2 regions of the Paenibacillus sp. FSL K6-1318 genome follow, and region 2 is predicted to be linked to the other one. Evidence: riboswitches for the same ligand, from Rfam matches in the RefSeq annotation. Region 2 holds a riboswitch; the other holds the start of a gene.
What was found. A riboswitch is a leader RNA that binds a small molecule or an ion and turns the genes downstream of it on or off. The one in region 2 is predicted to bind thiamine pyrophosphate.

Region 1 (7,843 bases), 540 kb from region 2:
GAGTCTTGCGAACTTCATGCCAGCGATCCTGATTGAGAAAATGAACATGAAGGAAGCCGGAGCAGCGCTTAGTGTTACCTGTTTCTGGATTGCCATGTCCGTGGGACGACTCTTCGCCGGGTATATCGCAGAGAAATTCCAATACCGCGTCTATGTCCTGTACAGTTGTCTCGCGTCTGTTCTTTTGTTAATGGTATTTCCATTTACGAACCAGATCTGGTCTGCGTTTCTCATCATCTTGCTACTTGGACTTGCGATGTCAGGCATTTTCTCCATTGCCCTTGTCTTCGCCAGTAAACTGCTGCCCGGAACAGAAGAATCCACACCCAGCATTTTGATTGCCTCAGGCGGGGTTGGCGGTGCCATTCTGCCTTTGACGACGGGGTGGAGTCTTGATCATCTGGCGGTTAATCAGTCTGCATGGATGCTTGCGATCTTTGCAGTTGGCCTGCTTGTCATTAGCGTAATCACGTATCAATGGCAGAACAAACATATGGTCGATCCAGCAACTTAACAGTTATGCATCAATCCAGTTCTGAGAATTAGAATTACCTATTAAAAAAATGAAATGTCTACTGTCATGACTTGACGGTGGACATTTTTTTGTATCGTTACTCTGTTCTAACGAACTTGACACACGCTATTCATCTCCATTTCTGTATGTTTGAAATCTAACGAATCCTAGAGACGTTATTGTAGGTAATTAGCTTCAAATCAAGATCTCGTTGCAGTTTCTTAACCTAATAACGCCGCTGAAATTCGTTAGATTTTTCATTCCTTAAAAACCGGCCTAATAAGGTGTTCTAGATTCGTTAGGGCTGCAATAATGGTGGCAAGTGCCCTATCTTTGCCTCTCTGATCACCTTTCATTAAAAGTGAGAATATGATCTATTCATTTGCACAAGATTGCCCAGGAAATACTCTGGACCCCGTTGAATCACACACTTTTGTTAACGGCAGGCAATACAGGCCCGTTGTCCTTGATGAATTTACCGAATACATATCGCACGAGTGGTCCCAGAATGATTAACTGATATGGAAGCGCCAGGCTGAAGTTGCGAGCGATCGTCTGAAGATAGGTACAGAATATGGAACCCCCACCTAATTGGTCTGCAAGATACGCTGAAATCATTCCATACATGGACATGATCAGAACCATGCCAATCACCATGAAAAATGACATGACGAGCACACCCAAAATCTTGTTGGACTTGTCGAAGGGCAAGGAGAATGCAATCTTTCTCGCCACAGGGCCAACAATGAAAGACTCCACCAGAAACGCGATGACAAAACATAATATGAATTGAAGCAGTATCTCAAGCGGGGACATCTTACCGAGTAACCCACTGTGCCATAGATTGAAGAACATCATGACTATTACCATCCCTATACACATCATTAATCCGAAAATAATTTGTTCCTTCTTGCTTATTGGCAATTCTCTCATCCTCTCTGTTTATCTTCGTAATTATAGAGATGAGGAAAGCCTCCACATAAGTGAACATTCTGTGAACTACATAATAATTGGATGGTTACTCCAGCTGAATTTCACACGTGTAGATATGAACAATCCCCACTTGACAACTAGGTTTTATAAATCTATCATACTCCTTAATATGTCAGGTAACATTTTCCGGTTACATTAACGGATCATAAGGGGGATTACTACGATGAGTTTTCAAAAGCGCATCGACCACGTCGGCATTGCCGTTCGTGATCTGGATACCACACTCCTTTTCTATACGGAGGTTGTCGGATTGGAACTGAAAGACCGCGTGACACATACAAACGGCGTCATTCAGCTTGCCTTCCTCGGCTTCAATGGAAGTAACGAGACAGAGATTGAGTTAATTCAAGGGTACAGCGACAAGCTGCCTGCCGAAGGAACTGTGCACCATTTTGCCATCCATGTGGATGACCTTGATTCTGAATACAAACGCATCCAAGCCACCGAAGCCGAATTTATCGATGGAGAAATCATCACACTGCCTAACGGTTACCGTTACTTCTTCATCTATGGTCCGGAGAGAGAATGGATCGAATTCTTCCAACGTTAAGTACATCAGCAGTGTGTGGACAATTAGATCGGTTCAATAGTGACCTGTGTAAATCCTTTAATGGATGGAATGCTCTACTCGGACCGCACGCTATCCAGTTCCTGACTGGACACGTTCCACCGGCTGGCCTATAATTACACCTAGTAATGCCCGTAACTTCATAGTTTCCCAGGGGAGTCGGAATTGGCCGGCTGAGAGTGTATCCCACCAAGATACTAACCCTTAGACCTGATCTGGATCATGCCAGCGTAGGAATCGGAGTATATCGAAATGGCACAGCCCTATGGCTGAACGCCACCTCTCTAACGCCTGCACGCGTCCCGGAATACGGGGCGCTTTTTTTGTTACTATCGGAAAGTATACGTTTGGAAGCATCGCCTTTCTGATATTGCAAGAAAAACTGCCGCTAAACGCGGTCTGGCTTCCTTGAATGACATCGATGGACGTTTTACTTACGTTCAAAAATAACGTCATCCGGATCTCAACTGGTATAAATCTGTCGATTTATGCAAGATGATTGGATATGAAGCCAAGGAGTACCCCGTGCCAATCGGCCGGACATACCGAAGGAGAGAATCAAAGATGAATTGGCGTAAAACAATGGGACTGTTGCTCTTATGCGTACTACTGGTGACGGTGGCCGCATGTGGCGGCAAAGAAGCTGCCCCGGCAGAACAGAACGGCAGCAAGAATGCGGAAAGCAGCAACGAAGGTGACACTGCCGCCCTGAAAGATATTAAAGTGGTGCTCGACTGGACACCAAATACGAATCATACCGGCCTGTATGCGGCCGTGGATCAAGGTTTTTATAAGGCCGAAGGCTTGAACGTGGAGATTGTACAACCAGGTGCTGGTGGCGCGGATACGATGGTTGCATCAAATGAAGTGCCTTTTGGCGTAAGTTATCAGGAGAGTGTAACTCAAGCCCGCACACAGGGTGTTCCACTCGTCTCCATTGCAGCAGTTATTCAGCATAATACATCCGGGTTCGCTGCTCCGGCGGATCGGAATATTAAATCACCGAAAGATTTCGAGGGTAAAACTTATGGCGGTTGGGGCTCCCCTGTTGAAGAAGCCGTGATGCAATCCATTATGGAAGGCGACGGAGCTGATGTATCCAAAGTGAAAAACATTAACATGGGTGACGCTGACTTTTTCACCGCAATAAAACGGGACATTGATTTTGCGTGGATTTTCTACGCTTGGACGGGGATTGAAGCCGAACTGCGCGGAGAACCGATCGACATGTTATATGTGAAGGATTATTCAGATGCACTGGATTACTACACGCCTGTCCTCGTAACGAACGAGCAGACGATTCAGAACGATCCTGAGCTGGTGAAAGCATTCCTGAAAGCCACCTCCGAAGGATATCAATACGCGATTGATCATCCCGAAGACGCAGCGAACATTCTGATCAAAGCTGTACCGGATCTGGACAAGGAATTGGTGCTGGCAAGCCAGAAATGGCTTAGTCCAAAGTACACGGATGACGCCCCGCGTTGGGGTGAACAAAAACAGGAAGTGTGGCAGAACTACACTGACTGGATGTTTAGCAAAAAACTGCTGGATGAACAGATCGATGTGAGCAAAGCATATACGAACGAGTTTTTACCCCAATAAAAATTGCTTAAGTTTAACTTTTTTACACAAGAACGAAGAGTGCAGAACCCATCTGAAGAAGCGAAGTGTTCGCCTTTATCCCGGATTTCCCCATTGAAAATGGATTCAAGAAATCTGGGGATAACAGTGATCGGAAGAGGGTACTGCAATCGGAGTGATAAGTGTAAACCTGGTTCAATTCATGCAATTTATCACGAAAGGAGCCGTGATCTCTCATGGCAAGCACACTACTTAGCATTCAGGTTATTCCGAAAACGCCAAATGGCGAGAATTCTTATCCTTACGTAGATCGCGCCATTGAAGTCATTCAGCAATCTGGCCTGAAGTATCAGGTGAACGCGCTCGACACCACGATGGAGGGGGAACTGGAGGAACTGCTCGAGGTTGTCCGTAAAATGCACGAGGTACTCGTGGAGGCTGGCAGCCCAAGCATCATCTCTCAGATCAAAATCGCCCATAGCCCAACCGGCTTCAGTATGGACACCCTGACGGAGAAATATCGCTAATGCATGCCTATTTCAAAAGTGTATGGCCGCCCTTTGTGGCGGTTATTCTCTTTATAGCAATATGGCAGGGAGCTGTCTCCCTGTTCCATATTGAGAAATGGATGCTGCCAGCACCGTCCGATATCGCCCGCCAAGCGGCATCCCAGGCCGAGCGACTTGGCATGCATGCCTCCGCAACCATTCAGTTAACGCTGATCGGATTCGCGGCTGGCACAGCGGTCGGATTGCTGATTGCGATGGTGCTGCATTTGGTCCCTTTTCTCAAGTCAGCCTTGTATCCTTTACTTATTCTTAGTCAAAATATCCCGACCATCGCGCTGGCGCCGCTCCTATTGATCTGGTTCGGATTCGGGCTGTTGCCCAAGCTGATTACCATCATCCTAGTCTGCTTCTTCCCTGTCGCAGTGGCGGCCATGGACGGCTTGACCCGTACCGACGCGGCGATGATGAACTATATGCGCATGGCTGGTGCGAAACGTCGCCAGATCTTCTGGAAGCTGGAGCTTCCCCATGCGCTGCCATCCGTGTTCTCCGGTGTCAAAATCGCCGCTACCTATAGCGTGATGGGTGCCATCATTGCCGAATGGATTGGTGCAGACAAGGGTATTGGTTATTATATGATGCTGCAAAAGTCGGCTTATCGCACCGATCGTCTATTCGTGGCAATCATGATTATTGTCGCGCTCAGCTTGCTGCTCTTCCTGCTCATTGCGCTACTGGAGAAGCTGCTCGTGCGCTGGCGGCCACAGAAGCGGTAGTAAAGATGTAATCTGTATATTAGGAAGTGATGATCATATGAATCGGCAACAGGACGCACAAGTCCTGCCTAGAGGAGGAGCAAGCGTAATGGAGCCCAAGCATGGTGAAAAGTTTCACTCGGCTACCCCTGATCAACCTGCCAATGCTACTCCTGCTCTGGTTCCACCTGCACTGGACGTTGTTAATGTTCATGCATCATTCCGCGAACGACGGAGCAGGTTATCGGTTCTGAACGGCCTGTCCCTGACTGTGGAGCAAGGTGAGTTTGTCGCTATCGTTGGACCTTCTGGCTGCGGCAAAAGCACCCTGTTCCATATCATCGGTGGTCTGCTGAAGCCTCAGGAAGGGCAAGTGCTGATGAATGGTCTCGATGTGACGGGCCAACGTGGCAAGATCAGTTATATGCCACAACAGCCTGCTCTTTTCCCGTGGCGTACCATTGAAGATAACGTACTACTTGCTGGTGAAGTAGCGACAAATGCTCCCTCTCGGGCCGAAGCACTTGCAGAGGCTCGAAAGTGGTTAAGCAGCGTGGGTCTTGCCGGGTTCGAGCAGGCCTATCCTCATATGCTGTCGGGCGGAATGCAGCAGCGTGCTGCATTTTTGCGTGCCCTGCTCAGTCCGCAGGAACTCATGCTTCTGGACGAACCTTTCAGCGCGCTGGATGCACTGACACGTAGTGACATGCAGCGCTGGCTGCTCGATATCTGGGAACAGAACCGCCGCTCGGTGCTGTTCATCACCCACAATATCGAAGAAGCATTGCTGCTTGCCGATCGGGTCTATGTGTTATCCAACCGACCTGCAACGGTGCTGCACGAGGTACATGTTCCTTTTGATCGCCCAAGACGAGAAGAAATTACAGAGGAATCCGCATTCCTTGAACGTAAACGGCAGATTGCACAGTGGATGAGAGAAGAACAGCAGAAAGCCCGCCTATCATAATAGCGCGGGTTTTTTAAGTTATTATTTTCCTTTAATGGGTGATCCACCATAAGAAATCCTGCGTAACATAGTTAGAATATAAATGACCACAAGGAGGAATTCCCTCGTGCATGCTCAAGCTTTCGCACCCTTAATTGATGCTCATATTCACTTCGATCAGTATACGCCTGATGAACAACGTGAGATGCTGCTATCGTTTCCGTCTCAGCAAGTCGAAGCAATCATCGCCGTGTCCATGAATCTTGCTTCTGCCCAGGCCAATCTGAAGCTTGCAAAGCAACATCCACGCTACATCTATCCGGCCTTCGGTTTCCATCCGGAACAGGAACTGCCCTCCGTTGCAGAAATGGACCTGTTCTTCCAATGGATTGAGAAGCATATGGGACAAGCCATAGCCATAGGAGAAGTTGGGCTTCCCTATTACAACCGTCAGGAGGCTGAGCAGGCAGGGCAACACTTCGATCAGAGCGGGTACATCGAACTGCTCGAACGTTTTATCCAACTCGCCAAAAAGCATAACAAACCACTTGTCCTTCATGCGGTATACGAAGATGCGGATATCGTCTGTGATCTGCTGGAGCATTATCAATTCCGACGTGCTCATTTCCACTGGTTCAAAGGATCTCGCCAAACCATAAAGCGTATGGCGGACAACGGCTATTTCATCTCTTTCACGCCGGATATTCGGTATGAAGATGAGATTCGTGAACTCGCCCGGCAATATCCATCAGAACAAGTGATGGCCGAGACCGACGGACCTTGGCCCTTCGAAGGGCCATTTCAGGGACGAATGACACACCCGGCCATGACCAGACAGGTCATTCAGGCATGGAGCGAGATCACCGGCATGGGAACCGAGCGGGCAGCCCGTCTCTTTTATCAGAATACGAAGCGTTTCTATGGCTTAACTTGAGTACAATCTGGTAGCAGCAAGCACTCTCGCTTGCCCGTGCCAACACAGCACAAAGAAGCCAGTCGGCTTCGCCACCGACTGACTTCTAATTTACTATATATATATCAGTTTAACTAAATTTTTACACAGGAACGTAGAGGACAGAAATAACCTGAGGAAGCAGAGCGTTCGCCTAAAAGCTTTCTGAAAGAAAGCTACTTCGAAAGCATACGCTATCACTAGATTTTCACCTTCACAAAAATTGGATCAAAAAATCTGGGGATAACAGCGATCGGAAGGTTGTTCTGTCATCGGAGTGGCAAGTGTAACTACCTTCAGTTCAACTTAACGCTTCAAGAATCCTTTGCCTTCCAGGAACGGTCTCACTTGCAACCGTGTTGGCTCAGTCAGGCGCTTCGCCATCAGTTCGGACCATGGGGTCGTTCGTTCACCATTGGTCCGTTCTTTCATGTACGCCGTCGTTGTCTCGTCGTACTGCTCGACACCTTTGATGCTCTGCTCGGCATTATAGCGATTATGATGCAGGACTGCATCCAGTGGCAGACGTGGCCGAATTCCCGTTTCCTGATCTGCAACACCAATGCACATGCCATACACCGGATATACCCCCTCCGGCAATCCCAACAGCTCAGCGACTTCTTCAATCCGGGTACGAAGCCCGCCAATATATACGATTCCAAAGCCAAGTGACTCTGCTGCAAGAGCAGCATTCTGCGAAGCCAGTGCAGCATCAATTGTGGCTACCATGAAATTCTCTGTGGAATCGGCATACGATTCCTTCTCAGGAAGATGACGTTTCGCAGCATCACTCAGCCGATATAGATCAGCACACCATACAAGAAACACCGGACATTCATTGACGTAGGCCTGATTGCCTGCCAATTCAGCCAGCTTGGCTTTTTGCTCTAAGTCCGTCACAGCAATTACGGTATAGGCTTGCACACTACTTGAAGAGGAAGCCATCTGCCCAGCCGCTACGATGGCTGCAAGCTGCTCATCACTCACCGGGTCTGGCTTGAATTTGCGTACAGAGCGGTGTT
Region 2 (7,843 bases):
CCGAGCTTAATGCTTCGAATCCCTGATCTGCACGGGAACCGCGCTCGTTATAACGTTTGCTTACACCATATAATGAGATCATGGAGAGTCCTCCCGTGAATGATCATGCATGGTTCTTAAGAACACATGAAGAAAGCCCGCACAGCCGATAACCGGAGCGCGAGCAAGCCTGTTCATTTATAATAAATCAACATCCCTTACGAGACAAGCTTTTAAGGTGAGATTGCCTCTTGAAGGCGGCTGGCTTCATATACACGAAAACGTCCGTTGGACGAACCCACATATACTTCATTTCCGATTCGGTTAATCGTTCCATTCTTCGCATCCCGGTCTCGGTGCTCCGGGCTTCCCATCACAACGTCATGTACACGACCTAGCAATGCTCCATTCCTTTTGTTCAATACGAGGAAATTCTCGTCCATGGGCAACAGCAACTGATCATCAATGACCAGATAACTTCCCTGATTCGTCGGATGCCTTAGCGTTGCAATCGTATCTTTGGCATTCCAGCGCGTCTCCCCCGTTTTATAATCCAAAGCCGCTGGATAGCCGTTCTTAATCACATACAACTGATCATCTTCCACTAAGCCTCGTTCAATCTTGCCCTTGAGCGTCCAACGTGTTTTGCCTGTCTTGGCATCGTGCAGGGTGGTTGTAAAATCTTCATATTTTCCGTAATGATCGCCGTTTTTGTTCTCACGGATCAACAGCATGCCATCGTTCAGCACCTCAAATCTCTGTCCAACCCGAGCAGGAAATTGCGCAAGTTTCTTGCCCGTGTTCAGATCAAGCAGTAGCCATTGATTATCCAGCGATATCCATCTTTCAGCATTCGTGGTTGCAAAGGGATCCAGACGCTCGATCCCATCAAAATATGGATCATTCCCAAGTTGTTCTATGGTGGATCGTCTGGCCTTCAAGCTCCATACGGTTCGGCCCGATTGCGGATCGGCTGCAACCAGTTTATTCTTTTCCCAGTACAACACATAAGGGTCATCTGCACTCTTGTTCAATAGTTCATATCCTGTAGTCAGTTTGCGCGTCCACAATGTTTTTCCGTTCGCACTGTCCAGAACCGTCAACCTGCTATTGCTTGAGCCTTCAATTATCGGACTATTCACAACCACGACGTTTTTTGCCGCAGTAATGCCATTCAGGCTCAAATTGTGCTTAGGAGTGTACGTCCATGTGACCTTTCCGTTCTTCAAGTTCAGATGACGAATACGATCCACGTATTTTTTCTTGTCAGGGTCATACTCGCTGTAGATTGTAACGTATTGGCGTCCTGCATCCAACTCTGCCTGCAATCTTCCAAAACCCCCATTAACCCCCCATAATTTCTGGCCCGAATGTCGGTCAAGAGCATATATGGAGCCTTCGTAGTAATCCCCGCTAAATCCACCGTCATCCCCTTTCATCAGGAGCACGTCATCCGTGGCTGATTGTAAAAAAGTGTAGTTAATATCCCCCTGGTTCGTCCAAAGCGGTTTCCAAGGGATTGTCGTCGGCAGCGTTGTGCCATAGATTTTTGTTGTGAACCCATATTCATCCGCCCGACTGATGTTCCCATCGGAAACCACAACATTTCGTTTATCCTGTGGTAGATTCCAGCTTGTCCTGACCACCTTGCCATTCTTGTTGAATGTGACCAGATATTGCCCATCTTCCCGCTCATATCTCCAGGTCTGCCCAATACTCATTGAATAACCCGTATAATTTAGATTGCTTGAACTCTCTTTCCAATCCGGCTCGCCTAACCACTCAGCCACTTGTTTGGAGGTGGTTGCCTTGTTCAGCTTAATATCTGTCAGATGGCGTATTACCGAAGTCGGCAGCGATGCCTCCTGATTGAACCAGCCATCAGCCACATTCATTCGTTGATCTATATCCTTTTCTTTGATCCAGAGCAGTACAGGACGATAAGTGGACGATTCCTTATTCCAGATTTGAGGGGCAAGGGAGACGCCATACCATCCATCCCACGCCGCAACAATAACCGCTTTATCTGTTAGCCTTTTCTCAAAAGACCAGGTTGAAGCACTACCCGGGGCCAAATACAGCTTACTGCCCGATTGAAGCGTGAAACTTTGGGGAGCCGTTTTCGTCATGCTTCTGCTCCCCTTTAGCGCATACCAACTTGGCAGCCAAAAGTCTCCTTGCTCGGATGATTTGAGCTGTATCCACTCACCACGAACCGATGCCAGGGTATACTTTTCGCTTTTTGTTGTATAATATTCAACTTTCATCTGGTCAGCAGCCACACTGCTGTCCCTCCTGTTTTTGAACAGAGGGATGTCGGTCATGAGCGTAACGGGTTCTCCTTGTTTGTAGGCCAACTGTGTTGATGAGGCTTGGGGACTTGCCCCCAAGGCTTGTGGCGTTGTAGCCGAAGCTTGTCCCCCAAGCACGACCATTTCGGAATCCAGCAGCATCCATCCCGTCAACAGCACAGCTGATAATCCAGTCATGGTAATCCATTTGTACCCCGTTCTCTGCCAGTCAGGCCCCGTCTTCACTTTCGTTCATCCCCATCCATTAGAAGTTATTTCCATATAGACGCTGTGATCAGGAAAAAGTTACCGTTTACCTCAATATATTTCTCTTCATTTTCCCGTATTACCTTACATCCACCATCGTAGCATGATAAGGAAAGGTAACTCCGATGTAATAAGCAGCGGTTAAGGTGAGCATATAATAAAATACAAACCACAGATCAGCGCGAGAATAGCCAATCTGAATGTAATACGTTCGGCTCGCGCCATCCGTGAATCCCTTTGCTTCCATCGCTACCGCCATTCGCTGTGCACGACGAATACTCTGTGCCAGTAACGGAATAGCATAACGCTTGAGTGTACCGTACACATTCCAGCGGGAGCCCCGTTGCCTTGATCCACGAATGCGAATCGCATAACGGAGCGTCTGGAATTCATCCAGTAAAATCGGGATCATGCGCATCGCCGCCAGAAAGCTATAGGCATATTTTGCGGGAAGCTTCCACTGCTGCATCAGAGAATAAAATAGTCTTACAGGCTTGGTTGTCAGTCCGAACAGCAAGCCAGCCGCTGCCATGCTCAGCGAGCGAAATCCTAAGTGTAGTCCGCGATAGAAGCTCTCTTCTGTAATATGAATCAGCCCCCACTTATACCACGTGGTCTCTCCCTTACCAAACATCATCATACCTGTAGACGTAGAGATAAATACCAGAATGAATGGTGATGCATACAGGAGCAATCTGTACCACGGGTGGCCTGTCCAGCACAGTAACAGCAACATAGCTACCGCGACGTTGGCCATTACATTCAGATTGTGAATAAGGATAACAAAGACAAACATCAATGTCAGTATAATCATCTTCAAGCCGGGATTGACGGCATGAAGCCAGGTTTCACGGTGAGGAAACGACAGTTGCATCAGATAACCTCCCGTCATCCACCGTCCAGATTCGGGTGCAATATCTTTTTACAATCTCACGGTCATGGGTAACCATAACGATGGCTGTTCCTTCACGCCGCAATTGCTCCAGTTGTGCCAGCATGGCAAACGTATTACGGGCATCCTGTCCAAATGTAGGTTCATCCAACAGCAAAATACGCTGCTCTCTCACCAGTGCGGAGGCAACACTCAAGCGTCGTTTCTGCCCCATCGATAATTGGTAAGGATGACGCTCGGACAGATCGATTAGCCCAAATTGCTTCAGCATATGCTCAGTCCTGTCATGTCTTTCTTTTGTAGTAAGCCTGCCCCCAAGCAAAGAGAATTCCACTTCTTCCGCGACGGTGTTGGTCACAAATTGAAATTCCGGATTCTGAAATACAAACGCAATTCGATCTGCGAGTTGCTCCGTTTTGCCAGAGGGATGACCATCCACCTCATAGTGACCTGTCGTCTTCAAAATATTCATCAGGGATAATAACAATGAACTCTTGCCTGCACCATTGGCTCCCACAACACCGATCCAGTCTCCATGCCATACCTTGGCCTGTTCCACCTGAATGGAGGATGTTTTCCCACGCCATCCGGTAAACTGCTGCAAATCCAGTGCAGGCTGATAGAGCGGCGCTACATGCGATAAGGATGATACATTAGATAGGGGGAATATCCCCATTCTTTCGGATAAACCAGACGATTGCTGTGCTTCCAAGCTCGGAAAGCTCTGATCCACACACATTTGTAGCTCTCCAGAGATACTTTCCTGTTCTTCCTTGGTTGCCTGCTCGCGCTCCTCCCACACGCCCGGATACCAGATTCCATAAGCCTTCAGCTTGTCACGTTCATCCGTGAATACCTGCTGTGCTGGCCCATCTGCCACGATCTTTCCTTCAGGTGATATCACAACGATGCGGTCGACCATATCGACAATCTCATTGATTTTATGTTCAACGATAATTAACGTTTTGTCACTGGCAATCCGTTTGACGGTATCCCACACTTGGAAAGTCCCCGCATCATCCAGCAGTGCAGTGGGTTCATCCAGAAACAACACCTCCGGGTCCATGGCAAGCATCGAAGCGATCGCAAGACGCTGCTTCATCCCCTGAGACATCGATTGAATCAATGTCCGATTTTGTTCAAAGGATAACCCCACCTGATCCAGATAATATTCAATCAGCCCCGCCATCTCTTCACGCGGAATATTCCGGTTTTCCAGCACAAATGCGATCTCCTCATCCGTATAGGACATACAGAACTGGGTATCCGGGTCTTGAAAGACCACTCCGGCCTTTGTCGGAACCTGGATATCATCACATTTCATCGGGATCTCAACTGAACGTGGTATCAGACCGCTCAATATTTGTAATAACGTCGATTTCCCGGAGCCGCTCGGTCCAAGCAACAACACTTTCTCCCCTTGACGCACAGAGAGAGACAAGCCTTGGAATACCAAGGCCTTCTCTCCCGGGAACTTGCATCTTAGATTCGTCACACTTACCGCTTGCGAATTCCCTTCCCCGTTCATCTAATCCAGAGCCTCATAATCTTGTTTGGATACCGGTCTGAGCGAACGCGTTACACCTGTCAGTTCCAATGCTTTGGCGAGATAATAAGCGAACACTCCGGCAATCAGGATACTTCCAATAAAGCGGAACCCAATAAATAACGTATAGTTCCACACCGAGAGTGAATCAATATACCCGTACTGGTAATCCAGCAAGAGCGAAGCCGCGGCGGCTCCTATGGCTGCAAGACACGTGACAAACAGATTGGTTTTACGATACAGAAATGCGGCGAAGAATATCTCGGCTCCCAGTCCTTGCAACAGACCATACACCAGTGTGGACATGCCCCATTCACTGCCTAGAAAAGCACTCACCGTTGAAGCCGCAACCTCAGCAAGAATCGCCACACCTGGTTTACGAATGATAACAAAAGCAAACGTGCCCGCCATAAACCACATGCCGTAGATCATCTGCTCCGCATGAACGCCGAATGGTTTCATCAGGTCATACGTAGGTCCCCATATCTTGTAGATCACCCCAAACACCACTGCGATCACGATGGTTACCAGAATATCCGTTAGTTTCAATCGTTTGTTGCCTGCTGTTGCTCCCATGTTCTCTACTTCCTTCCTCTGCTCCCTGTGGGGGTTATAAAAGTAAACAAAAAAAGCCTCCCCGGTTCCGGGCAGGCCTTACGCACAGGATACAATCCTCACAACGATGTATTGGATGGATGTCGAAAAGACGGATTATCAATCATTCCCTCTCCGTTGCAGCAGACCAACCACCGCAGCTGAAAGAAGTCATGTTGTTTTCCTCATTAATTTGCACATTTCACCCTTACACATTGTAAATCCATGTTCTCTACGCTGGCATTACCCAGATCAGATGTACGGTCAGCGGCACAAGGCCACTCTCTCAGCCCAACTTCATTGAGCTCCCGGTTCACTTATTTCATTGCTTCTAATGTACATCAGATGGGTATTTGTGGCAATCCTTTAATATTGCGTGTTTCCGGACTGGCTCGTTTTCCCTGAAGCAAAGCCCTTGAACAGCGTTGGCACTTTGGAATAACGTGTATTTGTGATTTTACCTACAGTAGAGCTGCTATCTGTCCGCAGGATGGAATCCTTCACATTGGAAATGTCCGAGTTGGACACATTCATCGTGACCGTATAGGACGTTCCGCCATTTTGACGCACCAGCTTGCCGATATCATCCGCTCTGAAATTTTTAATATTAATCGTACCAGATGCATTCATCTGGAACACTTTGTCATAGGCCTTGTACGCTGCACCACCCGTGATATTTACAGTCCCTGCGGATTTCAGCGTGAGCGCATCCTCACCGACATCCTTCCAGGTTACATTCTCAATATTGCAGTTGCCATAACAGTGCACGCCATCCGCAGCTGGTGCTTCAATCACAACATTTTTTAACGTAGCTCCTGCTTCTAATCGGAAAATAGGCTTCTGGTTCTCGGCCTGGCTGCCATCTCCTAATGTTTTGGGATCTGCAGCAACACTTTTGCCTTTCCCATCATACGTCGTTCCTTTAGGAACAATAATCGTTGTCTTCACGATCTCGGGAGCTGCAGACACCGGAATTGCACCAAATGCAGAAGCAAGCAGACCAACCGACAACAATACCGTCAACATCTTTTTCATGAATAAACATCCTCCCTTATTTGGATTGAATGGGTTCAAGCAGAGACTTGTCTTCATATAAACTAAGAGAGAAATCTCTGTTTTCAGAACCTACCCTGATCCTACCAAATAAAGGAATGTTACGAGAATAATCATTAGGTCACGTAATCATTTTCCAGCATAGAACCTGATGTTTCAGCATGTTTTGCGGTATCGTGTCTACTTGTGATGTACTGATATCAACTTCGGATATGCTCTATTTACAACCTCAATAACACAACAAAGACCACATCATCTGTTACAGACAACGTGATCTTATAGAGAGTTAAGTATACTCACTAATATATTCTAGGCTCCAAACCGCTGACGATACCCGCACTTTCGACACAACTCTTCCACAGCTTCGCGCTTGGAGAAACCATATACCAGATTGTTCGCTCGCTCACCCTCAATAATCTCCGAGAATGACTTCTCGTGCACGTTACCGAGATTAATGACACCCTCGCCATCGAGACAGCATGGAACCACCGTTCCGTCTACAAGTACAGCTGCCTGACCGCGAAGCGCATGGCAAAAGCCTTTGCCGTCATCTTCGGGTGCATCCAGACTTGGCCACTGGAACTCATGGTCCTGATTCAGGTATACATTCGGGGCAATTTTGACCCCGCTGCCTGGAACTACTTTTTCCTCAATACGGAAGTCCAGATTGAATTCACGTTCCAGTACTTCAAGAGTCTCCCGATTTCGATTCATCTGAGCATTCGTGAAGTTATCCTGCGTCAGATTCCACAGCCGGAATGAAATGATGACATTGTGCTTAACGGCCTCGTGTACAAAAGACAGAATATTGCTCAGGTACCCGTCACGGTCAGTTGAACCTTCATGCCCATCGAAGCTGTGCAGGGAGAAATTCATCTGCCGCAGCGCCGGTTTGCCAAGCAATTTATGCTGAGTCTTGGGCAGCAGTGTACCATTCGTGGTAATGTTCACCTTGAGTCCCTTCGCATGTGCGGAATCGAGCAGCAGATCTATTTTGGGATGCAACAAGGGTTCACCTTTGACATGTAGATAAATATGGTTGGTATGTGGTTTAACTTGATCCAGTATATTGTTGAAGACTTCAGGGTCGATGAATCCTTTGGCACGCTGTGTCTGCGGACAAAAACTGCACGCCAGATTGCAGATACTCGTGATCTCAATATATACTTTTTTGAACGTTTTCAACTCGGGTCCCCATTCTGCTTCGGAGGGAGAACAATC

Region 1: linked by a shared signal. The riboswitch ahead of NYE45_RS02210 (ABC transporter substrate-binding protein) and the one ahead of NYE45_RS04385 (ECF transporter S component) in region 2 are both predicted to bind thiamine pyrophosphate.

Annotation. Positions count from the first base shown of each region.
Region 1 is NZ_CP150270.1:452,242-460,084, reverse strand. It holds gene NYE45_RS02225 (MFS transporter) at 1-514, shown strand, start outside; gene NYE45_RS02220 (hypothetical protein) at 938-1,372, opposite strand; gene NYE45_RS02215 (VOC family protein) at 1,671-2,057, shown strand; TPP riboswitch at 2,218-2,330, shown strand; gene NYE45_RS02210 (ABC transporter substrate-binding protein) at 2,640-3,680, shown strand; gene NYE45_RS02205 (thiamine-binding protein) at 3,896-4,186, shown strand; gene NYE45_RS02200 (ABC transporter permease) at 4,186-4,944, shown strand; gene NYE45_RS02195 (ABC transporter ATP-binding protein) at 4,982-5,890, shown strand; gene NYE45_RS02190 (TatD family hydrolase) at 5,973-6,803, shown strand; gene nfsA (oxygen-insensitive NADPH nitroreductase) at 7,128-7,843, opposite strand, start outside.
Region 2 is NZ_CP150270.1:989,140-996,982, reverse strand. It holds gene NYE45_RS04405 (ATP-binding cassette domain-containing protein) at 1-82, opposite strand, end outside; gene NYE45_RS04400 (PQQ-binding-like beta-propeller repeat protein) at 213-2,468, opposite strand; gene NYE45_RS04395 (energy-coupling factor transporter transmembrane component T) at 2,617-3,411, opposite strand; gene NYE45_RS04390 (ABC transporter ATP-binding protein) at 3,386-4,957, opposite strand; gene NYE45_RS04385 (ECF transporter S component) at 4,958-5,551, opposite strand; TPP riboswitch at 5,783-5,891, opposite strand; gene NYE45_RS04380 (pectate lyase) at 5,936-6,604, opposite strand; gene NYE45_RS04375 (radical SAM/SPASM domain-containing protein) at 6,932-7,807, opposite strand.